2 linked regions of the Limibacter armeniacum genome follow. The protein of the gene in region 1 interacts with the protein of each later gene in a pairwise test. Links are inferred from orthologs where the notes say so. Each region holds a gene or a part of one and is shown on either strand. Other genes may lie near its edges.

Region 1 (4,707 bases):
TGAAACTGAAAAGATGGTTGAAAACCCTGAGACAGGGAAGTTGGACAGAGTGCTGGTCACCAAACCGGAAGTACTCCATGCTGAGGCAAATGCCATTACTAAGGCTGCAAAGTCAACTTATGCTACAGATAACTCTACATTGTACTGTACCAATAGCTGTTGTTTTGATTGTGCGAAGCTGATCGTGCAGGCGGGGGTCAAAGTCTTTTGCTTCAAGCATGCTTACAGAGACCTTTCGGGATTAGAGCTGCTGGAAAAAGCAGGAGTGGAAGTTATCCAATTGCCATAAGCCCATCTTAAAAAAAGAAGCCCTTGTTTTCTGTCCCGAGAACAAGGGCTTCTGCTTTTTTTTAGGAGAGGTAAATTGCTTTATGTGTCTTTGGGAACTTCGAATTGTTATAAATAGTGTGTAAGCTGTGTTGAGCGAAAGTGAAAAGATTCTTCTGATTCTCGGCAAACAAAAAGCTGCGACAACTTGTAGATAGTTCGAAGGAAATATGGAGGTGATCAAAAAAATGTCACTGAAAATAAAGAAATAATGATACTTGATAGGTAAAAAGTATGATGAAAATCACTTCGGTTAGAAAATGTTTGATATATTTGGGCGATTTTCCTGTATGGGCACATGCGAGATATATAGTGTTTACATTTTTGATCAAAGGTTTTATACAAACTTCACACTCGGATTAGTATGACAGCTTTATTAGTAATTACCGGTACGATTCTAACAATTGCGGTACTCGCTTTGGTGTATCGTATCATTACATTGGTAGGAATCGCCAAGGGGGATTCGGAGCAAAAGGTCGGGACCAGCAACAAGATCAACGCGATCCTGTTCCCTATTCTTTTCTTTTTAGGTTTTGGGGGCATTTTCTGGTATTCCGGTATTGCTCAAGAATACTTCCTTCCTGAGGCAGCTTCTATTCATGGCAAAGAAACAGACCAACTTTTTTGGGTAACAATGGGTGTAGTATTCGCTGCATTTATGATTACACACATCCTGTTGTTCTTCTTCCCATTTATTTATCAGTACAATGAAAAAAGACCAGCACACTTTTATCCACACAACGATAAGCTGGAAATCATCTGGACAATCGTTCCTGCGCTAGTAATGACAGGACTTGTATTGTCAGGATGGAGTCTTTGGTCAGAAATTACTTCACCTGCTTCTGACGATGCAGTGAAAGTAGAACTGATGGGTAAGCAGTTTGCTTGGGAGATCAGATACCCTGGTAAAGATCAGGATCTGGGAAGGTACAGCGTGAAAAACGTTGACGCGACAAACTCAATGGGTATTGATTTCAATGACAAAAGCAGCTACGATGACTTCACTGCAAGAGAAATCTATCTTCCTAAGGGTAAAGAAGTAGAATTGAACATCAGAGCTTTGGACGTGCTTCACTCTGTATTCATGCCACACTTCAGAGTAAAAATGGATGCCGTTCCTGGTATGCCAACTAGATTCAAATTCACTCCTACTACGACTACAAAGGAGATGAGAGAGAAACTGAACAACCCTAAATTCAACTTTGAACTTGCTTGTACTGAGGTATGTGGTTACGGTCACTTCGGTATGAGAAAAGTAATCGTGGTTGTAGAGCCAGAAGAATATGAAGTATGGGTTGCTTCTCAGACACCTTGGTCTGAGAAAAATGCAGACTACGTAAGTGAGTGGAAAGCCAAGAAAGCTGAGAAAGCAGCTGTGGCTAAGAACTAATCACTAACTGAGAAGGAATCAAATTGTAAATCAGTTTAAAGAACTTTTATAGATATGTCATCTGTAGCTTTAGATATTGAAAACACAAAGCCGGAAGCTCATCACGACGAGCATGAGCACCACGGCAACTTCTGGACGAAATACATTTTCTCCACAGACCACAAGGTGATTGCTAAGCAATACCTGTTCTCAGGTATTTTCTGGGCATTGATCGGTGGTTCATTGTCTCTTTTGTTCCGTATTCAGTTAGGTTTTCCTGATGCTGACCTTTCTTGGTTGAAGCCGTTCTTAGGTCACTGGATCAACGATGCTGGTAAACTGGATACAAACTTCTATTTGGCAGCTGTTACAATGCACGGTACTATCATGGTATTCTTTGTATTGACAGCAGGTTTGAGTGGTACTTTCTCAAACTACCTTATTCCTTTGCAAGTAGGAGCTAGAGATATGGCTTCAGGTTTTATGAACGCCCTTTCTTACTGGTTCTTCTTTATTGCATCAGTAATCATGTTGATCTCTCTGTTCTTGGAGACTGGTCCTGCTGCTGGTGGTTGGGTAATCTACCCTCCATTGTCTGCACTTCCTCAGGCTTCTCAAGGTTCAGGAGATGGTATGACACTTTGGTTGGCTTCAATGGCAATCTTTATTGCATCTCAGTTGTTGGGTGGTATCAACTACATTTCAACTGTGATCAATATGAGAACGGCAGGTATGTCATTCTCTAAACTGCCTCTGACAATCTGGTCATTCTTCATTACTGCGGTTATCGGTACACTGTCATTCCCTGTACTGTTCTCAGCAGCACTGTTGCTGATCTTTGACAGAAGCTTCGGTACTTCATTCTTCCTTTCGGATATCTATATCCAAGGTGAAATGCTTCACAACACAGGTGGTAGCCCAATCCTGTTCCAGCACTTGTTCTGGTTCCTGGGTCACCCTGAGGTATATATCGTACTGTTGCCAGCACTTGGTCTGACTTCAGAGGTAATCGCAACGAACGCTCGTAAGCCTATCTTCGGTTACAGAGCGATGATCGGTTCAATGTTGGGTATTGCATTCCTATCGTTTATCGTATGGGCGCACCACATGTTCGTTTCAGGTATGAACCCATTCCTAGGTTCAGTATTTATGTTCCTGACTCTGATTATTGCGGTACCTTCAGCGGTAAAAGCATTTAACTATATTACAACGCTTTGGAAAGGTAACATCAGATTTACTCCAGCGATGTTGTTCTCTATCGGTTTGGTATCATTGTTTATCTCTGGTGGTGTAACAGGTATCATCCTTGGTAACTCTGCATTGGATATCCAGCTGCACGATACTTACTTCGTAGTAGCTCACTTCCACCTTGTAATGGGTTCTGCATCATTCTTCGGTATGTTGGCAGGTGTATACCACTGGTTCCCTAAGATGTTCGGACGTATGATGAACGACAAGTTGGGTTATGTACACTTCTGGTTGTCATTCGTAGGTGCTTACATGGTATTCTTCCCAATGCACTACATTGGTATTGCAGGATTCCCAAGAAGATACTACTCTTACACGAACTTCGACTTTACGCAGTCTTTCACTGACTTGAGCGCTATTATTTCAGTAGCAGCAATCATTACAGTGAGTGCACAGTTGTTGTTCCTGTTCAACTTCTTCTACAGTATATTCAAAGGTAAATTGGCTCCTAAGAACCCTTGGGGTGCTAACTCACTGGAGTGGACAACTCCAAGAGTTCCCGGTCACGGTAACTGGCCAGGTGCTATCCCAGTGGTTTACAGATGGCCTTACGACTACTCTAAGCCGGGTAGTGACAAGGACGGTTTTGGTGACCACATTCCTCAGCACATTCCTTTCTCTCAAACTCCTGAGTCTAACTTGGAAGGTGAGAAAGACCTGATCGCTTTGGAGCCTGAGCTGAAGAAGCTTGGAGAAGAGATTTACAAGAATGAAGACTTTCACTAAGAATCAGTGATAGTTCAGATATAAATGAAGCCCCACAATTCAATTGTGGGGCTTTTATTTTTTTGTAGACTAGCATTGAACCTACTATTTTAGCCCTTGATAGAAACATGACTGAAACCAGTTTTTTTAATATATGAGAAGGTATTTTTATTGGCTAATAATGCTTCTTTTGGGTGCTTGTAACCTAGGAGCAGTTGAAGACCCAAATTACTCGATCCAGTCCAGTTACTTCCCTTTGGAGGAAGGACGCTATGTTCACTATAATGTTACTGAGCGTAAGGTAGCAGAGCTAGGTGGAGAGCTAGGAGGTGGGTATGACAGTCTTTTTCAATATCAGTTGAAAGAAAAAATAGGAGCGTCATTTTCAAGCCTTGAAGGAATTGAAACCTATGAAATGCTGCGTTACAAAAGGACTGGAGATGAGGAGTCTTGGTTACTTGATTCTGCATGGTATGCCTATGTAGATAAGGGAAGGGTTGTGAAAGTTGAAAAAGGCTTGCCTTTTATTAAGCTACTTGTACCGCCACGTAAGGGACAGACTTGGGATGAGAATGCCATGAGTGAGCTGGAGACCAGTACAAGGGAGATTATAAGAACGCAGGCACCATATCTGTCAGAACAGGATACTTTCTTAAATACTGTCGTGATAGGCTTCTTAGGAGATCAAGAGTATTTGACTATCCAATATGCAGACTATACTGGTCTTAGATCCCTGTCACAGGATGTGTATGCAGATACTGTGGGGTTGGTTTCCTCTAATAATGTTGATTACAGGTTTGAGTTTGAGCCATTCACTTTTGACAATAAGATGGAAACCATTGAAGGAAATCCATTTTGTGAGTACCCTCAATCGTACATTTTTAATGATTCTACGCAGGTAAATGTGCCTAACCCTTTTTATATCAATGACAAGCTAGAATGTGAGGATAACCCGTACTTTGGGAAAACCTATGAGGAAATTGAAACAATGCTGACACCTATAAAAAGCTTCATTAGCCTGACGGCAGGAGCGGATGGTTTGGTGACCATCGAATGCA
Region 2 (4,727 bases), 570 kb from region 1 along the record:
AAACGCTTCTTCTTATAGTACAATTTCAGCTAATAGCTTTAAACCGTTTAACGCTGAAAAACAAAGAATGGCTTACATCACACAGTTATTTTACGCTTTTGACCCTGTTTGTCAGAAATACGGTATCAATACCAAAGTGGCAATCACCCAAGCTATTGTAGAGCAAGGATGGATCATGCGTGAAGACTACCGAATCTTCAACATTATGTCTGTTTCTCCAAACAACAGTAAAGTGGTTTATGACCATGGAGAGCGTCGTTATAGAAGATACCGTGTTTACCATTCACTGGAAGAGGCCATAGAGGATTATTGTAAGGTGTTAAGCAGTTACCCTACCTATCGAGCACATGGTCTATTTGAAACTATCGATCCTCACCGCCAGATCAAGGCTATTGTGGATGGAGGTTATGCAACCAATGTGCGTTATGAGGAATTGTCTCTGCGCATCTTGAATGAGTTTGTTTCTCCAATTGTAGATGACCTTAGAACACGTAAAGCACTGTTGAACCAGCAAGGCTTCAAAAAAGAAGCAATATATGGCATCAACCGCAACGATATTATGAGCCTGCGCCTCCCTATGGATTAAGGCTCATATACCGAATAAAAAGAAAGCCCTTCACTTGGAGGGCTTTTTTTTTCCCATGAAAATGCTTAGATTAAATCAACTCAATAAGGCTCTAATTACCCATACACCACATTAGACACCCAAAAAGTCATATTTTCGTATCTCATTTCTCCAATTCGGAAATTAGTAAGCCTTATAACTCTATTAACTGGCAAAACCATTTACTTATAAACCGCCAGCATGCTCTCTTCAGGTAATTGCATAATCAATCACCAGCAACGCAATTACTTTCATGTTAACTGCACGCATACCTTGTCTCCCAAGGCTACCGACATCGAACAGATGTACTTCCCTACACCCTTATCCATACTAAACACCTTACAAATACCCTATGAATTATATCTGTCATTTCTTTTCTATTTTACTATTAACCTGGTTTCAACCGAATGACACCCCTGAAGCCAATTCTACTGTCACCATAGAAATTGTTAGCCCAGAAAGAACTCACCTCAACTCCGTACTAGAAATTTATGATGATGGTGAACTAGTGGTTTCTTATGAATCAGAAGGTGTTATTCGAACAAAGATCCCTATTAAAGATTATAGCTTTCGCTTACTGCACTGTGAGCAAGAATACATCTTCAAGGCCAGCATCTACCAGAATAAGCAACATGTAGTACTGGTAATAGAAGAAGGAGACTGTCAAAAGCTCAAAATGGAAGAGCCTCTTATGATTTAAACCCACCATCAGCCTCCAAAAGGAGGCTTTTTTTAATAGCTTCTCAACCGCCTCTATTAGCTAAAAATAACCCTATTTCATCTCATTTTTGTTAATTTTTTCGTAATCTTACTCCCCGAAAAATGAGCCTTCTCCATATCCATTTATGATAATGTGCTTTCGTCTGATTTTTAATAAGACGCACAAATACAGAAGGCTTCTACATATTATCTATAATATAATTGTGATGAATTCAAATACACCTGCCCTTCAGCTATCAAACAGACTGCTGGCAATGGAAGAGTCTGCTACGCTTGCCATGCAAGTGAAAGCCAGAGAATTGCAAGCACAAGGACATAAAATAATCAACCTGAACCTTGGAGAACCGGACTTCCCTACTCCTCAACATATACAGGATGCTGCAGTAGCAGCTATTCAGGATGGCAAGTACTTCAAATACCCTCCTGTAGCTGGTTATCCTGAACTTCGTCAAGGTATCGCGGAGAAGCTTCTTAGAGACAATGGGTTATCATATACTCCTGAGCAAATTGTAGTCTCGACAGGTGCTAAACAGTCTATTGTTAACATTTTGTTGAGTATTCTCAACAAGGGTGATGAAGTAATTGTATTCACGCCTTATTGGGTTTCATACATTGAGCAAATCAAGTTGGCTGAAGGCACTCCTGTGCTACTTGAAGGTTCTATTGAAAATGACTTCAAACCAAATGCAGAACAACTAAAGGCAGCTATTACACCAAATACCAAAATGGTATTGTTCTCTTCGCCATGTAACCCAACTGGATCTGTATTTACAAAAGAGGAACTGAATGCCATTGCTGAGGTACTGAAGGAGCGTGAAGATATCTATGTAGTTTCTGATGAGATCTACGAGTTTATCAACTTTGAAGGCAAACACAATAGTATTGCGGAGATTGACTATATGAAAGAGAGAACCATTATCGTGAATGGTTTCTCGAAAGGATATGCCATGACAGGATGGAGACTGGGTTATATTGCGGCTCCTTTGGCTATCGCAAAAGCCTGCAACAAGGTCCAAGGACAAGTAACTTCTGGAACTTGTACAATCTCTCAACGTGCAGGACTTGCAGCCATCAATGGACCGATGGAAGCTACAGAAGAAATGAAAAAGGCTTACCTGAGAAGACGTGACCTTGTAAAAGGAGAGTTAGATAAAATCAAAGGTATCAAGACCAATAAACCTAAAGGTGCATTTTATATTTTCCCTGATGTTAGTGCCTTTTACGGCAAGTCTTTCAATGGGAAAGTGATCAAGGACTCAAATGACCTTGCCATGTACCTGCTGAATGAGGCACATGTTTCTATTGTTTCAGGTGCGGCATTTGGAGCGCCAAACTGTATCAGGATTTCATTTGCAGCTGCTGATGAAGATCTGAAGAAAGCTTGTGAACTGATCACTGAGGCTCTTGGAAGACTTAGCTAATACCAGTCAGAATAAACTATAAAAGAGACCTGTCTATACTGGGCAGGTCTTTTTGTTTCTTAAAATCAGGTTGCAGAACTGTTAATCAATTCATATGGGTTGCAATTCATAAGTCTGATCTTATAAATTTGCTGACTGTTTCATTTTAGGTAGTCAAAAGTGGATAATTCCTTCTTGACTTCCTTATTTCAAACTATAAACTAGACTACACCTTGACTATAGAAAAGACATTTGAGGAATTCAATCGCCTTAAAGTCCTGATTATAGGTGATGTAATGGTAGACTCATATATATGGGGAAAGGTTGATCGCATTTCTCCAGAAGCTCCTGTTCCTGTCGTCAACACAACGAGACGTGAAAACAGGTTAGGGGGTGCTGCCAATGTCGCCAAAAATATACATGCATTAGGAGCTACACCAATTCTGTGTTCAGTCGTAGGAGATGATGAGGATGGTATAATCCTTAAAAAACTTATGGAGGACATCGGTATTCCTACTGATGGTATACTGCAAAGCAAGCAACGTAGGACTACCGTAAAACACCGTATTTTGGCTGGCTATCAGCAAATGATGCGAATTGACTCTGAGGACACTCATGACATTGGGCATGAAGACACTGATATGCTGATCAGTAAAGTCAAGTCGCTGGCAGAAGCAGCTGATGTTATCATCTTTGAGGATTACGACAAGGGCGTATTACACGAAACGGCAATTCAGGAAATTATCCATTTTGCCAATGAAAGGGGTATACCAACAACTGTTGACCCTAAAAAACGTAATTTCCTAAGCTATGCAGGCGCTACACTATTTAAGCCGAACCTGAAAGAGCTTAGAGAAGGAATGAAAGCTGACTTCACTGGAGATGTAATCTCGGATGTAAAAGCTTCTGTTACTGCTCTTAAGCAACAAATGGATGTAACCAATGCCATGGTTACCCTATCAGAGCATGGAGTATACATCACTGACTTTAATCAGGAGTATCATATCCCTGCCCATAAACGCGAGATTTCGGATGTATCTGGTGCTGGTGATACCGTGATTAGTATTGCATCAGTCTGCTTGGCTCTAGGTATGTCTATTGATAAAGTTGCAGCGGTTGCCAACTTGGGTGGCGGACTAGTATGCGAGCACCTAGGTGTTGTACCTATTGATAAGAAAAGACTGCAAGAAGAAGCCCGTAAAATACTATAGCCTAAAAGGCATAGATACTTAATAAAGCAAAAAGGTTGAGCAAGTAAGTTGCTCAACCTTTTTTATTATAAAACCAATCAGCTATAGATAGCTTAATCGATAATATTGAAAATTCTATCCCAACGGATACCTTCAGGTCCCATTGACATCCAGATCATCAGTGCTTTACCAATGATATGGTCTTCAGGAACAAATCCCCAATAGCGTGAATCTTCCGAGTTATGACGGTTATCACCCATCATAAAGTAATAGTTCTGCTTGAATGTATAAGCATTGATCTGGTTACCATCAATAAAGATCTTACCATCTTTTACTTCTACATTCTTATTCCCTTCATAGCGCTGAATTGGAATTTGATAGAGTAATGTATTTTTCTCATTCAGTTCAATTGTATCTCCTTTCTTTGGAATGTAAATCGGTCCGAAGTTGTCAACACTCCAGTCCAGCTTATCAGTTCTTGGATAAATTGCTGAATTGTAATTGTTTTCTCCTTTAGGGTATTCTACAGGTTTCACTTCTGTTACAAAGTCAAACTGCTCAATCTTTTCAGCTACTTCTTTAGAAATAGGAACTACGTAAGTCTGTGTTCCATTACCGCTTCTTACAGGGCTCAATGAGTAATCAACTATATCTCTTCCACCATTGATTCCTGACTGGTATTCGTAAAGACCATATTCTTTCAAGAATCTTTGGCTAGGAACCTGTGACATCGTAATCTCATAGCCAACCTGAGAGTCCTCAGGAGTTTCTGAAGCTTGTCCGTTGATAAATACCTGATGGTGTCTTACCTCC

Evidence for each region.
Region 2: the proteins of V6R21_RS14255 (region 1) and V6R21_RS12045 interact in binary tests that used the Escherichia coli proteins (3 or more experiments, as listed by UniProt). The link is inferred for Limibacter armeniacum from one-to-one orthologs.

The regions. Positions count from the first base shown.
Region 1 is NZ_JBAJNO010000008.1:2,023,785-2,028,491, forward strand. Bases 1,279-4,220 are described here. They hold V6R21_RS14255 (cytochrome c oxidase subunit I), read left to right. Parts: upstream 1,279-1,771; coding sequence 1,772-3,670; downstream 3,671-4,220. Other genes in these bases: V6R21_RS14250 (cytochrome c oxidase subunit II), read left to right, coding at 1,279-1,717; V6R21_RS14260 (hypothetical protein), read left to right, coding at 3,804-4,220. Also shown: V6R21_RS14245 (deoxycytidylate deaminase), read left to right, coding at 1-289; more of V6R21_RS14250, read left to right, coding at 692-1,278; more of V6R21_RS14260, read left to right, coding at 4,221-4,707. UniProt on the Escherichia coli protein: Cytochrome bo(3) ubiquinol oxidase is the terminal enzyme in the aerobic respiratory chain of E.coli that predominates when cells are grown at high aeration.
Region 2 is NZ_JBAJNO010000008.1:1,458,021-1,462,747, reverse strand. The notes cover bases 676-3,637. They hold V6R21_RS12045 (pyridoxal phosphate-dependent aminotransferase), read left to right. Parts: upstream 676-1,530; coding sequence 1,531-2,745; downstream 2,746-3,637. Other genes in these bases: V6R21_RS12040 (bifunctional heptose 7-phosphate kinase/heptose 1-phosphate adenyltransferase), read left to right, coding at 2,958-3,637; V6R21_RS12050 (hypothetical protein), read left to right, coding at 957-1,304. Outside these bases: V6R21_RS12055 (glucosaminidase domain-containing protein), read left to right, coding at 1-586; more of V6R21_RS12040, read left to right, coding at 3,638-3,935; lepB (signal peptidase I), read right to left, coding at 4,028-4,727. UniProt on the Escherichia coli protein: Shows aminotransferase activity with methionine and histidine as substrates, and to a lesser extent also with phenylalanine.